Regions from separate parts of the uncultured Agrobacterium sp. genome, predicted to be linked through region 1. Evidence: riboswitches for the same ligand, from Rfam matches in the RefSeq annotation. Region 1 holds a riboswitch; each other region holds the start of a gene.

Region 1 (5,200 bases):
CGATCCCGATCAACTCGATGAGGCAGCGGTGTGTCGGGCGGCCATCGAGAGCCTCGCCGAGAATTTTTCTGATGGCATCGTAGCACCTTCGCTGTGGCTCGGTTTGCTCGGCCTGCCCGGTGGGGCGGGCTACAAGGCGATCAACACGGCAGACAGCATGATCGGTCACCGCACACCACAACACAAAGCCTTTGGCTGGGCTTCTGCCCGTGTGGACGATCTGGTCAATCTTCCCGCTTCGCGCCTCAGCGGTGTGCTCTTCGTGGTCGCCGCCTTCTTCTTGCCGGGTGCCTCTCCCGCCAATGCGGTTCGGGCGATCTTTCGTGACGCCGGCCACCACCGCTCTCCCAATGCCGGATGGCCGGAAGCGGCTCTTGCCGGGGCGCTGGGTTTCGCACTTGCCGGACCGCGCTCCTATGCTGGACAGATGATCCAGGCGCGCTTCATGGGCGAAGGCGGGCGTCGGGATTTGACCGCCGCCGATATTCGTCAGGCTCTGAAGCTTGCGCGTATCGCGGATGGCCTGCTGATCGGCTTCTTTGGTCTTATGGTATTGCTTATCTGGCGATAGAGAGCAGCGCGTCTAGATCGAGATGGCGCTCCATGTGGTCGGCCAGCCGGTCCAGCACCGCATCCACCTGCGCTTCGTAATTCAAGGCCGAGCGGTGCCCGCCAAGCCGTTGCAGCCAGGCGCTACGCTGTCCGTCATCGGAAAACAGGCCATGGACATAGGTGCCGAAAACACGGCCATCGGCGGATATGGCGCCATCGACATGGTTGCCGATCGTGGAGAAGGGTCGTTCGCAATCGACACCTTTAGTCACACCCACATGCATTTCATAGCCGGAGAACGCCTCGCCGTCGAAGCTTCGCCCTTCGACCGAGACCAGCCGCTTGTCTCCGGTCAGCACCGTCTCGACGTTTAGAAGCCCCAGCCCTTCCACGGTCGATGGCGGCCCTTCGATGCCGTCCGGGTCCGATAGGGTCGCTCCAAGCATCTGGTATCCTCCACAGAGGCCCAGAATCATTCCGCCGCGGCGAAGATGCGCCTTGATGTCTATGTCGAACCCGGCCTGCTTCAGGACGGCCAGATCGGCAATCGTCGCTTTCGATCCGCACAGCAAAATAAGGGCGCAATCGCCAGGAATGGCGGTTCCGGGACGCACGCGGATCAGTTCGACATCCGGCTCCATATCCAGCGGGTCGAGATCGTCGAAATTGGAGATGTGCGGCAGGATCGGCATGGCGATGCGGATCCTCGCGCCCGGTTTCGTTTGGGCTTCGCCAGTCAGTCCCAGCGCATCTTCGGCGGGCAGCCGTGCGGCGTCGGCAAAGTGCGGCAGAAGGCCGATGGACGTCCAGCCGGTGTGGTCTGCGATAATATGCATCCCCTCCTCGAACAGCGAGGGATCGCCGCGAAAACGATTGACGATGAAGCCTTCGATCATCCTCGCGTCGTCTGCATCCACCACCGTCTTCGTGCCGACGAGACTGGCGATCACCCCGCCTCGGTCGATATCACCGATCAAGATCACCGGAACATTGGCGGCGCGGGCAAAACCCATATTGGCAATGTCATTGGCACGCAGATTGACTTCCGATGCGCTGCCGGCACCTTCGACCAAAACCAGATCGGCATTGGCCTTCAGATGCTCGAAGCTTTCCAGCACGTGCAGCATCAGCCCCGCTTTCATGTGCTGGTACTCTGCCGCCTTGGCGTTGCCGAGGATTTTGCCCTGTACCACCACCTGCGCGCCGGTTTCGCTCTGGGGCTTCAAAAGAACCGGGTTCATGTGCACCGAGAGCGGAACATTTGCCGCCCGCGCCTGCAAGGCCTGCGCCCGACCGATCTCGCCACCATCCGCAGTCACCGCGGCATTGTTGGACATATTCTGCGGCTTGAAGGGCAGGACCGAAAGTCCGCGACGGGTAAAGGCACGCGCCAGACCCGCCACCATCAGCGACTTGCCGACATCCGAGCCGGTTCCCTGAAACATGATGGATCTGGCGACCATGGATCAGAACTCGATGCCGGACTGGGCTTTGACGCCCGCCTTGAAGTGATGCTTCACCAGCGTCATCTCCGTCACCATGTCTGCTGCCTCGATCAGCGGCGGCTTGGCATTGCGCCCGGTCACGATGATGTGCAGATCGGGACGGCGTCTCTGCAAAGTGGCGACAACGTCCGTCAGATCCAGATAATCGTAGCGAAGCGCGATATTCAATTCGTCCAGAACCAAAAGACCGATCGTCTCATCGGCCATCAGGAGCTTTGCTTCCTCCCAGGCCTTGGTCGCCGCGGCGATATCGCGCTTCAGGTCCTGAGTGTCCCACGTGAAACCTTCGCCCATGGTGCGCCATTCCACCCGGTCACCAAAAAGCATCAGCGCCTGCTGTTCACCGGTCGACCACGCGCCCTTGATGAACTGGACGATACCAACGCGTCGGCCCGTGCCGAGCATGCGCAGCGCAAGGCCGAAGGCTGCAGTGGACTTGCCCTTGCCAGGGCCGGTATTGACCATCAATAGACCCTTCTCGATGGTCTTCTCGGCCACTTCCGCATCCTGCACGCTCTTGCGGTTCACCATCTTCTCGCGGTGGCGGGCGGCGTCACTGTCGCTGATCTCGCGTGTCATGATGTCCACGTCCTTCCGAGCCTGTTTTGGAAGCGGCGACTATAGTCAAAACGCCCTTCTCGGCAATGGCACCGAGAGCATCGCTCAAGAATCCGCGCATTGACCGCAAGCCAGCTTGCCCGTAAAGGTAAGGCACTGACGGTCTTTTTCCGGCAACGGGAAAAGCTAAGAGGGAACACGGTTCCGCCCACTTCTCGGGTCAATCCGTGGCTGCCCCCGCAACTGTAAGCGGCAAGCCCGCACCGTAAAGCCACTGGATTTCGATCCGGGAAGGCGGTGCAAGGGCGCCTATTCAAGCCGCAAGCCAGGAGACCTGCCGTTCCAGAAAAAACGTCTGCCGGGCGGGGTGCTCCGGTCAGTCAGTTCCGCCGAATATCGGTTTGCGCTGTCTCGCATTCCGTCTTTGGCACCGCACCCCTTGCATGTTTTAACAGCGGAAGCGGGCTCGGTTTGGATATTACAGCGACATCGTCTCGGACGGAAGGATCGACCGAAAAGCAGAAAGCTCCCGGTCTGGTTGTTTATGTCTGCCGCAGTTGCCGTAGTGAGGCAGAACCGAATGCCGAGCCGCGCCCCGGCGCGCTGCTGGCAGAGGCGGCGATCGCGCTTGGTGCGGAAGCCGATATCGAGGTACGCAGCGTCAACTGCCTTGCCAATTGCAAGCGTGGTGCCAGTGCCGCGATGCGCAGTGCCGATGGCTGGTCTTACGTCTTCGGCGGGCTGACGCCCGATCATGCCGATGATCTGATCACCGGCGCGCGCCTGCTTGAAAGTTCCACCGATGGCCTGATGCCTTGGCGCGGGCGTCCGGACAGCTTGAAGCGCGGCATGGTCGCGCGCATTCCCCCTTTGAATTTCCTCGAGGAGACATCATGACCACGCTAGAGCGCGTTCCCTGCACCATCGTCACCGGCTTTCTGGGCGCCGGCAAAACCACGCTGCTGCGCGGCCTTTTGGAAAAGCTCGATGGCAAGCGTCTGGCGATTATCGTCAATGAGTTCGGCGATGTCGGCATCGATGGGGACATCCTCAAGGGCTGCGGCATCGAAAGCTGCCCGGAAGAAAACATCGTCGAGCTTGCCAATGGCTGCATCTGCTGCACAGTCGCGGATGATTTTCAGCCGGCCATCGAGCAGATTCTGAGCCGTCAACCGCGGGTCGATCATATCCTGATCGAGACCTCCGGTCTTGCGCTGCCCAAGCCACTGGTCCAGGCCTTCCAATGGCCGGCGATCAAGAGTCGCGTCACCGTCGACGCGGTCGTTGCCGTTGCCGATGGTGCGGCACTTGCCGAAGGCATGGTGTCGCATGACATGGACGCGCTCGCCGCCCAGCGCGCCAATGACGAAGCGCTCGACCATGACGATCCGGTCGAGGAAGTCTTCGAAGATCAGATCGCCTGCGCCGACCTGATCGTGCTGACCAAGGCCGATCTTCTCGATGCCGAAGGTCTGGAGCGTGCCAAGGCGCATATCGGCGAGCATCTGCCAAAGGCCGCCAAGATCGTCGTTGCTTCCCACGGCCAGATCGATCCTGCCGTGCTGATCGGGCTTGGGCTGGCAGTCGAAAACGATATCGAAAACCGCCATACCCATCATGATGAGGAAGAGGACCACGATCACGACGAATTCGACAGCTTCGTGGTCGAACTCGGTGCGGTGTCCGATCCGGAGGCCTTGGCAGAACGTATCGCCCAGACCGCGGCGTCTGAGAACGTTCTGCGCATCAAGGGTTTCGTCGAAGTCTCGTCCAAGCCCATGCGCCTTCAGGTTCAGGCCGTCGGCGCGCGCGTCAATCACTATTTCGACCGCCCCTGGGCCGCAGGCGAAGTACGCCGTTCGGCGCTCGTCGTGATCGGTGAAAAGGGCCTCAACCGCGAGAAGATCGAACAGATGCTGGCGGCCTGACGCGTCATGCATATCCTCGCCACCACATCATCGTCTCTGGACGACCTGATCGAGCCGGTTGATCTCAACCAGCCGCAGGCGGATGTGGTGGTGTTGTCGTTCTCCTCAAGCGACCTTGCCGGTTTGCAGCGGGCATGGCCGGAGGGCTCCGGCGTCTCACTCAGCGTCGCCAATCTGTCCGAGCTTCGCCATCCCATGTCGGTCGATCTCTGGATCGAAAAGACTGCGGAGCATGCCAAGCTGATCCTTATCCGGATTCTGGGTGGCGCGGATCGCTGGCGCTACGGCGTTGATCAGCTGGCAATGATGGCGCGCCGGCGCGGCATCAAGCTCGTGCTTCTGCCAGGCGAATGCAGCGAGCGCGATGAAAAGCTCGAAGCGCAATCGACGGTCGATCAGGGCCAGCTTGGCTCCGTCCTCTCCTTCTTCCGGCAAGGCGGGCAGCAGAACATGCGTCGTCTTTGCGAAGGCCTCACCGCTTTTGCCAAGGAAGGCGTCTGGCCGGATGTCGAGCCGGAGCCGCTGCCGAAATCCGGCTTCTATATCCCAGACCTTGGCGTGGTCGATCTTGCTCAAGCGCTCTCCGCTTTTCCGCCAGAAGCTCCAAAGCTGCCCATTCTCTTTTACCGTTCCATGCTTCTGGCAGCCGATGCCGCG
Region 2 (5,200 bases), on a different contig from region 1:
ACACTTATTCATTTGATACAGTCCCTCCACCGGGTGGATAAGGTTTCGAGAATTTCTCTCGATCCTCTCTCCGCGCCATGTGTCCGGACCGACATGACCTATACTGAAAACCTCTGGCTCTATTTCACGCTGCTCTTTGGTATCATCATGCTGCCAGGAATAGATATGCTCCTCGTCCTGGCCAGTTCCTTGACTGGCGGGAGACGCGTCGGGCTTGCCGCGACATCCGGCATCATCGCAGGTGGAGCGGTGCATTCACTCTATGGCGCCATCGGCATTGCCCTTCTGGCGACGCTCATTCCCGTTCTTTTCACGCCGCTGATGATCTTCGGTGCGGCGTATATGATCTGGATCGGGTTCAGCCTGATACGAAGCTCGATTGTGATCGAAGCAGATGAGGTCAGTGCTAGCGCTTCCGCCTGGCGGGCCTTTCGGCGCGGAGTCATTACCTGCCTCAGCAACCCGAAAGCCTATCTCTTCATGATGGCTGTCTACCCTCAATTTCTCAAACCCGCCTATGGTCCGATATGGGTTCAAGGCATCGTCATGGGGCTGATGACTGCTGGGACTCAACTGGCCGTCTATGGCACGCTGGCGCTAACCGCTGGCAAAAGTCGTGATTTTCTGGTGTCATCCCCTAGAGCGACAATTCTCATCGGTAGGATCGCCGGGCTGCTGCTGATTTTAGTTGCCGTCTTCACACTTTGGGAAGGGTTGAAAGGAAACTGAAAAAGACAAGTTTAGGTACCTGATTTTCCTTTGGAAAATCACCTGAATGTGACTTCTTTTTGCCACGTGTAGCCTGCATCTTCATCTCTGTTCGACTCGGTGTGCCGCCCGGCACGCATGCGCGTGTCGTGAGATCGATGCGGGACGGCGAACAACCACCCTCCGGTGACACCGGAACAAGGAGAGAGAGCATGAAATTCAAGACGATTGCCGCATCCATTCTTATAGGCTGTCTTTGCGCCGGAGCGGTGTCCGCGGCCGGCGAAGTTGAAAAGCGCGAAGGCTTGATGAAGCAGATCGGTGGCGCCATGGGCGCACTCGGCGCGATCGCCAAGGGCGAAAAGCCGTACGACGCCGAGACCGTGAAGACCGCTGTCACCACCATCAGCACCAACGCCAAGGCATTCCCGGACCAGTTCCCGGCGGGCTCCGAAGGCGGTGCAGCGTCGCCTGCCATCTGGCAGAACTTCGCCGACTTCAAGGCGAAGTCTGAGAAGCTTGGCGCCGATGCTGACGCGGTGCTCGCACAGTTGCCGACTGATCAGGCCAGCACGGGTGCTGCCCTGAAGACGCTCGGCGCCGATTGCAGCTCCTGCCATCAGGCCTATCGTCTGAAGAAGTAAGACGACGAAGACACACCCGCCGGTTCAGCGGCGGGCTATTCTTTTTTTTGATGTTTTATCGATTAGGCGGAGAGGCGGATGGCATCCATATGGGCAAAGCTGGCAGGCGGCATTGCGGTCGCGGGGATTGCCGGTTTCGGTATCTTCATGTGGGTGACGGCACCTGAGCGCCAACCACCAAGCCACTGGGCCAATCTGGGCGAGCCGGATCTTGCCAATGGCGAGACTCTGTTTTGGGCAGGCGGATGCGCAAGCTGCCACGCCGCCCCGGATGCGACCGGAGACGCCGTGAAAACGCTTTCCGGCGGCCAGGCCTTACCGAGCCCTTTCGGCACTTTTCACGTTCCCAACATCTCGCCAGATCCTCAGCACGGTATCGGCAGCTGGACAGTGGCCGAATTCGGTGACGCCATGACCAGAGGCGTTGGAAAGAATGGCGAACATCTCTATCCCTCCTTCCCTTATACGTCCTACGCCCGCATGACTGCGCAGGACATCAACGACCTCTTCGGCTATCTGAAGACGTTGCCCACCAGCACCAATGATGCGCCTGCCCACGATCTACCATTCCCGCTCGACATGCGACTGGCTCTCGGTGGCTGGAAGTTCCTCTATTTTGACAAGGGTGCGCCGCGCGTGCAGCTTGCCAATGACAATGCCAGCGCCGATGTCGCACGCGGCCAGTATCTGGTGGAAGGTCCAGGCCATTGCGGCGAATGCCATACGCCACGCACGGCACTTGGCGGGTTGATCAAGGACAAGTGGCTGGCGGGCGGCCCCAACCCGGAAGGCGAGGGAACGATCCCCGATATCACGCCCGGCTCGCAGGCCATCAGCTCCTGGACGGCAGCAGATATCGCCAACTACCTCGAGACCGGCTTCACGCCGGAGTTCGACAGTGTCGGCGGCTCCATGGTCAAGGTGCAGCAAAACATGGCGAAGCTTTCTACCGATGACCGCAATGCGATCGCCGCTTATCTCAAGGCAGTTCCGGCGCGCTGAAATCCTGAATGCGGGAGGCGGCGCTTCTCGCATTGACTCTACACAACCTCTGACTGATAACAGACAGGTGATGGTCTTTCCGGTCCTGCCGGAAAGTGAAAAGGGAACACGATAGGAGCTTCGCTCTCATTCGTGGCTGCCCCCGCAACTGTGAGCGGCGAGCCTGAAAACGAAAGCCACTGATGCTGTTTTTTGCATCGGGAAGGCGTTTTCAAAGCTACGACCCGCGAGCCAGGAGACCTGCCATCACGAAGTGTCGTCAATGCCGGCGGGGTGTCCGGAAGAGCACGGTTTTCGGGCAGGAATCATCCGTCCGAAAAGCCCTGTTTGTCTTTCCCCGTGGTGAATGTTGAACGCGTGCGTCCGGCTGCCTGAAAACAGCGCGCCGCTGAAAAAGAGGGTCACCATGTCTATCCAACAGAACACGGCGTCGAGCGCCGTTTCCTCAATGACTTCGAAACTCCTTCAAGCCCTGACCGCTGTAGCGCTCGGACTGTTTATCGTCGGTTTCGTCGGCTTCTCGCATGTCGAGGCCATGCATAATGCGGCGCATGATACGCGCCACGCCAATGCCTTCCCCTGCCATTGAGGGGAACTGAGATGTCGTTTTTCAGGAATATCGTTTTTACCGCTGTGCTCGTCGGCCTGATTACCGGACTGGCCGTCAGTGCCATGCAAGCGGTTGGCACAACGCCGCTCATTCTCCAGGCGGAAACGTTCGAGGGTGCCGGCAGCGAAGCAGACCATTCGCATGATGCCGCCACACCAGCCGATCACCACCACGACGCTGAAGCTTGGGCCCCCGCCGATGGGTTCGAGCGTAACGCCTACACCGTGGCCGCCAATGTGCTGACTGCCATCGGCTATGCGCTCGTGCTCACTGGCCTGATCTCGCTTCGCGGCGCTCAGGGTGGCTGGCGCGAGGGGCTTTTCTGGGGGCTTGCGGGCTTTGCCACCGTGATGTTGGCTCCGATGATCGGCCTGCCGCCGGAACTGCCGGGAAGCCCGGCGGCCGATCTCGGTGCGCGCCAGATCTGGTGGATTGCAACCGCGGCCGCCACGGCCGGTGGCATTGCGCTTCTTGCGTTTCGCCGTTCAGAGCCTTGGGCGGTGATCCTTGCTGTCGTGCTGATTGTTGCGCCGCATGTCGTCGGTGCGCCGTTGCCGCCTACAGGTGAACACGCGCTGGCACCTCTGCCGCTGGAACGCCGCTTCGTCGTTCTCGCCACCGTTACCAGCTTCGTCTTCTGGCTGATCCTCGGCTCGTTGAGTGGCCTGTTCCTCAAGCGTTTCGAAGCTGCAAAGTAAGATGATCACAGGGGGAAACGCAGCCGACTGGAGCGATGAGCTCGATTGCCTGCGTTTTCCGGTTCCCGGTCATGGCGCGCTTTGCGCCATGCATCGTCTTGCCTTCAAGGCGCTCCTGCAAGAGGCGCCGACAGCGCAGACGTGCCGGGCTTACTTCCTGGAAAACCGGGACGCTTTTCTCGATGCTGCGCGCAAGAAGATCGAGCGGATGACAATTCCATCCGACCGAAGCCTCCACATCAACAGCCGTGATTTACGCCGCGCCATGGCGGTGGAAGACGCGCAAGGACCGGCGCGCCTCTGCCGTGTTCTGGACCGTTGAAAGCACGATGAGTGGACTTGCACAGAGCGGCCTTTGTGGCTTCAGAGAGAGGCATGGCGCCCTATCGATGCTCTGCGGAAAACACCGAAAGTTCGCTTTCGGCTTCCGGTGCCCAGAGACCAAGGGCTTCCAATACCTCTGTCGCGAAGCTCACCGGCGAGTTGCCGGGCGCGGTGACGATGCCCTTGTCACTGACAGCCCTCGGCTGGTCGCGATAAAGCACTGACCCATCATAAGCGTCATATCGCTGGTGCGATTCCAGCGAGTTCCCCGTGTGCGCAACGTGGTTCAGGATGCCGGTGCCTGCTAGCGCACTCGCGGCGGCGCAGATCCCTGCGACGACGCGTTCTTTTTCCCGAAAGCGATGGACCAGATCGCTGAAATCGGGAGCCTTACCCTTTTCCCAAGACAGGCCGCCAGGAATGACGAGGGCGTCTATAGTGCTAGGATCAAGGGCGTCGTGAGCCGTTTCCGGCGCGACCTTGAACCCACCCATAGACGTAACGGGTAGGCCATCTGGAGATGCCGTTACGATCTCGACACCAAGATAGCCCCGCGCCGCAGCGGCAAGCAGCGCAGGCTCCCAATCGGCAAACTCTTCTGTCAGGGCAATTCCAATACGGGCCATATCATCCTCCAAAATATCAGAAGGCGGATCAGGCGATCGCCTGCATGAAGCGCATGCCTGTGACGGGACGCGAAATGAAATCCATGTTTTCGTAGAACTTGTGCGCGGCGAAATTGCCGGTCGCAGCCCCGACGGACAGGAAGTCGCAGCCGCATCGCTTGGCTACATCGCGAGCGCGCGCCACGAGGTGCTGACCGGTGCCGTGTCCGCGATGACCGTCACGCACGAAGAGATGGTGCAGCTCCATTCCTCGGCGGCCTTCCTGGGCGCGGTAGAGCGGCACGAGAATGGCGTAGCCGATAAGCTCGCCTGCAGCTTCCGCCACCAGTGCGGTGATCCAGGGGACTTGGCCGAAAAGATCGCGCTCCAGCTTCTCAGGCGTGATCGCTGCGGCATCGCCATGATGAGCGGCAAGCAGCGTGATCATTTCGTTGAGTTCGGGCAAATCCGCCGGGCGCGCGCCACGTATGGTGACGACGGGCGGTCTCGGCAGTGTCAAAAGGCTGTCTTCGGTCATTGGTCTGGTCCTTCGGGTTTTCTGGTCTTTTGCCGTCAGGACGCTTGGAAAACAACAAAGCCGCCTAACGG
Region 3 (5,200 bases), on a different contig from region 1:
GCTATACCTCGGAAGAATCGCTGAAAGACGCTGCCGATTGCGCCAGGGCGCTTGGTTGTCGCTATGATATCGTGCCGATCGCCGAGCCCGTAGACGGCTTCATGTCAGCCCTTTCGGAATTGTTCGAAGGCACGGAAGAAGGCATAACAGAGGAAAACCTGCAAAGCCGCGCACGCGGGACGATCCTCATGGGCGTGTCCAACAAATTCGGCTCGATGGTGGTCACGACGGGCAACAAGTCGGAAATGTCGGTCGGATACGCCACGCTCTACGGTGATATGAATGGCGGGTTCAATCCTATCAAGGACCTCTATAAGATGCAGGTCTACGCCATCTCCAGTTGGCGCAATGCCCATGTCCCGCCGGGTGCCCTCGGGCCTTCCGGTGAAGTGATACCGGCCAACATCATCTCAAAGGCTCCGTCGGCTGAGTTGCGGCCCAACCAGACAGACCAGGACTCGCTGCCGCCATATCCGGTTCTTGACGATATTCTTGAGTGCCTGGTTGAACAGGAAATGTCCGTCGACGAGATCGTCGCACGCGGTCACGATGTGACAACTGTCCACCGGATCGAGCATCTGCTCTATCTTGCCGAGTACAAGCGTCGCCAGTCCGCACCGGGTGTGAAAATCACCAAGAAGAATTTCGGACGTGACCGGCGCTATCCTATCACCAATCGCTTCCGCGACCGGTAGGCTGGCCTGCCAGTCTGGACGTGGTGAGGGGAGTAACGATGCGCAGTTCAGTCGAGATATTCAATATTCGTACTCGGGCAAATCGGGTGGTCTGGCAGACGGACAAACTGTTCGAAGCACCCAACTGGTCCCCAGACGGTCGCTATCTCCTGTTGAACAGTGAGGGCCTGCTTTATCGCTTGTCTCTGGGTGGAGATGTCGCGGTAGAGAAGGTCGACACCGGCTTTGCCGTACAGTGCAACAACGATCATGGCATTTCGCCGAATGGGTCGCTTTACGCGATTTCGGACAAGGTCGAGTTCGGGAAGAGCGCGATCTATCTTCTTCCGTCATCAGGTGGCGCGCCGACATTGATGACGCCGAACCTGCCCTCCTACTGGCATGGCTGGGCGCCGGATGGCAAAAGCTTCGCTTACTGCGGGATCAGAGATCAGATTTTCGATATTTATTCCATGGACATAGAAACCCGCAACGAGACGCGCCTGACCCATGGAGAGGGGCGAAACGACGGGCCGGATTATTCGCCGGACGGTCATTGGATATACTTCAACTCCAGCCGCACGGGACAAATGCAGATCTGGCGCGTAAGAGCAGATGGATCAGCCGTCGAGCGGATCACGAACAGCCCATATGGCGACTGGTTCCCCCATCCGTCTCCAAAGGGAGACAAGGTCGTCTTCATTTCCTATGACGGCGACGTCTTCGACCATCCGCGTGATCTCGATGTTCGCGTGCGACTGATGGATCCCGATGGTGGCAATGTCGAAACGCTCTTTGATCTTTTTGGCGGGCAGGGGACGATGAACTCTCCCAACTGGTCACCAGCTGGTGATGAGTTTGCCTATGTGCGATATTTCCCAGCCGAATAAATCTGCGGCGCTTGCCTTGGCGCCAACAATTGGACATACGGTTTTCGTCAGGTGCCTGCTTGAGCGGGAGAATCGGGAATGCGGTGCAAGACCGCAACGTGCCCAACGCTGTGAGGCGGATGACCGTCGCCATATGCCACTGAGCAATCTCGGGAAGGCGGCAACGGTCAGAAGAAGCCAAGTCAGAAGACCGGCCTGACACGATTGACCAGTCCGCGCGGACAGCGGCAGGTTGTGAGGAAGGAGGTCTGTGACGCAGTGCAATCTGCGTGCTCACGCGGTCCTTCCTGCATTGTTGGGGATTGACGATGCGACCTGATGCCACCCGGCGCGGCCTGAGGCCAGCTTTTGAATTTGCCGAAGACGACAAGGCTGCGGTCTACCGCGCTATCGAGACTCGCCGCGATGTCCGCAATGAGTTTTTATCCGATCCGCTACCGGATGAACTGATCGGAAAGCTGCTTGCTGCAGCCCACGCCGCGCCTTCGGTCGGCTTCATGCAGCCGTGGAATTTTACCCTCGTCACGAATGGTGAGATCAGACAGGCCGTGTGGCAGGCCTTCAGCCGTGCCAATGAGGAAGCGGCACAGATGTTTGCAGATGAAAAACAGTCGCTTTATCGCAGTCTGAAGCTGGAAGGAATCAGGAAGGCGCCGCTCTCCGTCTGCGTCACCTGCGATCCAACAAGAGGTGGCGATGTGGTGCTGGGGCGCACCCACAATCCTCATATGGATGTTTATTCCACGGTCTGCGCAGTCCAGAACCTCTGGCTGGCAGCACGTGCCGAGGGCGTCGGCGTTGGCTGGGTCAGCATCTTTCATGACGATGATATCCGAGAGATACTGGATATCCCGCATCACATTCAAATCGTGGCGTGGCTTTGCCTGGGATATGTTTCTGAACTCTACGCGGAGCCAGAGCTTGCGGTGAAGGGATGGCGCCAACGCCTGCCGTTAGACCAATTGGTATTCAAGAACCGGTGGGGCGAAAAATAGGTAGCAACTCTGCCGCGTGGGCTGCTTCTCAATAGTTGAAAAAAGGTCCTTGCCTGTCCTGCTGGCCGATGGCTTACTTTCTCTTTGTTTCGAGAGGGGATTTAACGATGCCGATTGAAAACTGGCTGGCCTTCGTGGCCGCATCCGCCGTCATGCTCGCCATTCCAGGGCCCACGATCCTCCTGGTCATCTCCTATGCGCTCGGACACGGCCGAAAGGCAAGCAGTGCCACGGTTGCTGGCGTAGCCCTTGGCGACTTCACCGCCATGACGGCCTCAATGCTGGGCCTCGGTGCGCTGCTGGCAACGTCTGCCGCGCTCTTCACGATCTTGAAGTGGGTGGGTGCTGCCTATCTTATCTATCTCGGTATCAAACTCTGGCGCGCGCCCGTCGCAGCTTCGTCTGACGGGGAGGGAAATGTGACAGGGCGCGAGCGTCCGATAAAAATATTTCTCCATACCTATATCGTGACGGCGCTGAACCCGAAGAGCATCATCTTCTTCGTCGCCTTCCTGCCGCAGTTCCTCTTGCCAAACCTGCCGTTCTGGCCGCAGGTGCTTATTTTCGAAGTTACTTTTCTTGTGCTTGCGACTTGCAACGCGGCTCTTTATGGGTTGCTGGCGAGTGCAGCGCGCAACACCATTCGCAAGCCCTCCGTCCAGCGTGTCGTCAATCGCACCGGCGGCGGACTTTTGATCGGTGCCGGACTGCTCGCGGCAGGCTGGAAGAAAGCTGCTGCATAAAAGCGTCGCCAGTCTGCGCGGCGCGAGTTTGGATTGAACAATGTCAGCGCCGCACATCCTTCTTGCTCTGGTCACGGTCTTCCTCTGGGGCTTCAACTTCGTGGTCATAAAAATCGGCGTCATGGATATGCCGCCCCTTTTCCTGACCGCTCTGCGTTACCTTTTCGCTGCCGTCCCGTTGATCTTCCTCCTGCCGCGCCCGAAAGTGCCGTGGAAGCACATGGTCGTTTACGGCATGGTCATGGGTTGCGCGCAGTTCGGACTGCTTTATACGGCCATCAAGTGGGGGCTGCCTGCAGGGCTTGCTTCACTCGTTATGCAGTCGCAGGCGTTCTTCACCATGGCGCTCGCCGTCACGTTGCTGGGTGAAATCCCGCTGAAGTCCCATATTGCTGGCGCAGCTGTCGCTTTTTCAGGCCTTGCGGTGATCGCTCTGGAACGTCTGGAGCTAACGGCCCTCGTTCCCCTGCTAATGTGTGTCGGCGCGGCCTTCAGCTGGGCGATCGGCAATATCGTCAATCGCAAGGTTGGTCGGGTGAACGCCATCTCCTTCGTGGCATGGACGAGCCTTGCGCCCGTGCTGCCATTGATTGCGCTTTCGTTGCTGCTCGAAGGCCCACAAGCGATCCGCGACGGTCTGGCCAACGCCAACATGATGACGGTAGGCGTCGTTGCCTACATGGCCTATGGTGCAACGATCATTGGCGCAGGGATCTGGAGCTTTTTGTTGCTGCGCTATCCGGCGGGAACCGTGGCTCCGTTTTCACTGCTGGTGCCGATCGTCGGATTTATGGGTGCATACTTCGCCTTCTCCGAACACATCACGGTTCTGGAAATCGTTGGTAGCGCTCTCGTTGTCGCAGGTTTGGCGCTGAACGTTTTTGGCCGCCGCCTCTCCTTCGGTCGCACGCGCTCTGGTACCGCGTGATGAACAGCGATGAGTTTCTCAATTCCCTGTGCATTGTTGCGATGCGTCCGGGCTTTTGAGTAAAACTTTGGTAAAGAGAGTGTTCGCCGTTCAATGAATCGGCACCTTCGTTCATAGCAGTGCAGGGAAGTGTACAAGTGCAGGTCGGTATCGACATGGGAACGCTTTCGGGCGGGCAGAGTGCCAAGCTCGATATCGAGGAATTGCTTGCCACGCGTCTACTGGTGCAGGGCAATTCCGGTTCCGGAAAGTCGCATCTTCTGCGTCGCCTGCTGGAGCAATCCGCACCCTGGGTGCAGCAGGTGATCATCGATCCCGAGGGCGATTTCGTCACTTTGTCCGACAAGTTCGGTCATGTCGTGGTGGATGGTGAGCGTACTGAAGCGGAGCTTGCAGGCATTGCTAATCGCATTCGTCAGCATCGCGTGTCATGTGTCCTGACGCTTGAGGGACTGGACATCGAACAACAGATGCGTGCTGCCGCCGCTTTCCTCAATGGCATGTTCGACGCCGATCGTGAATATTGGTATCCGGTGCTGGTGGTGGTCGACGAAGCACAGATGTTTGCGCCCTCCGTCGGCGGCGAGGTGACGGAAGACGCGCGCAAAGCCTCATTGGGTGCGATGACAAACCTGATGTGCCGCGGGCGCAAACGCGGCCTCGCCGGCGTGATCGCCACACAGAGATTGGCCAAGCTCGCCAAGAATGTCGCGGCTGAAGCCTCCAACTTCCTGATGGGCCGTACCTTCCTCGATATCGATATGGCGCGCGCCGCAGATCTCCTCGGTATGGACCGTCGCCAAGCGGAAATGTTTCGCGATCTTCAGCGCGGCAATTTCGTGGCCCTCGGCCCGGCCCTGTCGAGACGCCCGCTGCCGATCGTCATCGGTCCGGTGGAAACATCGGCACGTTCGTCATCGCCAAAGCTCATGCCGCTGCCGGATGCGCCCCAGGATGTGGAAGACTTGAT

What was found. A riboswitch is a leader RNA that binds a small molecule or an ion and turns the genes downstream of it on or off. The one in region 1 is predicted to bind cobalamin.
Region 2: linked by a shared signal. The riboswitch ahead of QZ869_RS07825 (CbtB domain-containing protein) and the one ahead of QZ869_RS15625 (DUF1636 family protein) in region 1 are both predicted to bind cobalamin.
Region 3: linked by a shared signal. The riboswitch ahead of bluB (5,6-dimethylbenzimidazole synthase) and the one ahead of QZ869_RS15625 (DUF1636 family protein) in region 1 are both predicted to bind cobalamin.

What each region holds. Positions count from the first base shown of each region.
Region 1 is NZ_CAJYTV010000017.1:85,230-90,429, forward strand. Features, by position in the region: gene cbiB (adenosylcobinamide-phosphate synthase CbiB) at 1-571, shown strand, start outside; gene QZ869_RS15615 (cobyric acid synthase) at 558-2,015, opposite strand; gene cobO (cob(I)yrinic acid a,c-diamide adenosyltransferase) at 2,019-2,636, opposite strand; cobalamin riboswitch at 2,759-2,972, shown strand; gene QZ869_RS15625 (DUF1636 family protein) at 3,087-3,512, shown strand; gene cobW (cobalamin biosynthesis protein CobW) at 3,506-4,543, shown strand; gene cobN (cobaltochelatase subunit CobN) at 4,550-5,200, shown strand, end outside.
Region 2 is NZ_CAJYTV010000009.1:121,887-127,086, forward strand. Features, by position in the region: gene QZ869_RS07810 (LysE family translocator) at 94-729, shown strand; gene QZ869_RS07815 (cytochrome c) at 921-1,352, shown strand; gene QZ869_RS07820 (cytochrome c) at 1,431-2,354, shown strand; cobalamin riboswitch at 2,409-2,617, shown strand; gene QZ869_RS07825 (CbtB domain-containing protein) at 2,761-2,943, shown strand; gene QZ869_RS07830 (CbtA family protein) at 2,955-3,662, shown strand; gene QZ869_RS07835 (hypothetical protein) at 3,664-3,984, shown strand; gene QZ869_RS07840 (type 1 glutamine amidotransferase family protein) at 4,046-4,612, opposite strand; gene QZ869_RS07845 (GNAT family N-acetyltransferase) at 4,641-5,129, opposite strand.
Region 3 is NZ_CAJYTV010000011.1:291,590-296,789, forward strand. Features, by position in the region: gene QZ869_RS09935 (NAD+ synthase) at 1-695, shown strand, start outside; gene QZ869_RS09940 (TolB family protein) at 734-1,564, shown strand; cobalamin riboswitch at 1,597-1,778, shown strand; gene bluB (5,6-dimethylbenzimidazole synthase) at 1,873-2,559, shown strand; gene QZ869_RS09950 (LysE family translocator) at 2,667-3,302, shown strand; gene QZ869_RS09955 (EamA family transporter) at 3,343-4,230, shown strand; gene QZ869_RS09960 (ATP-binding protein) at 4,368-5,200, shown strand, end outside.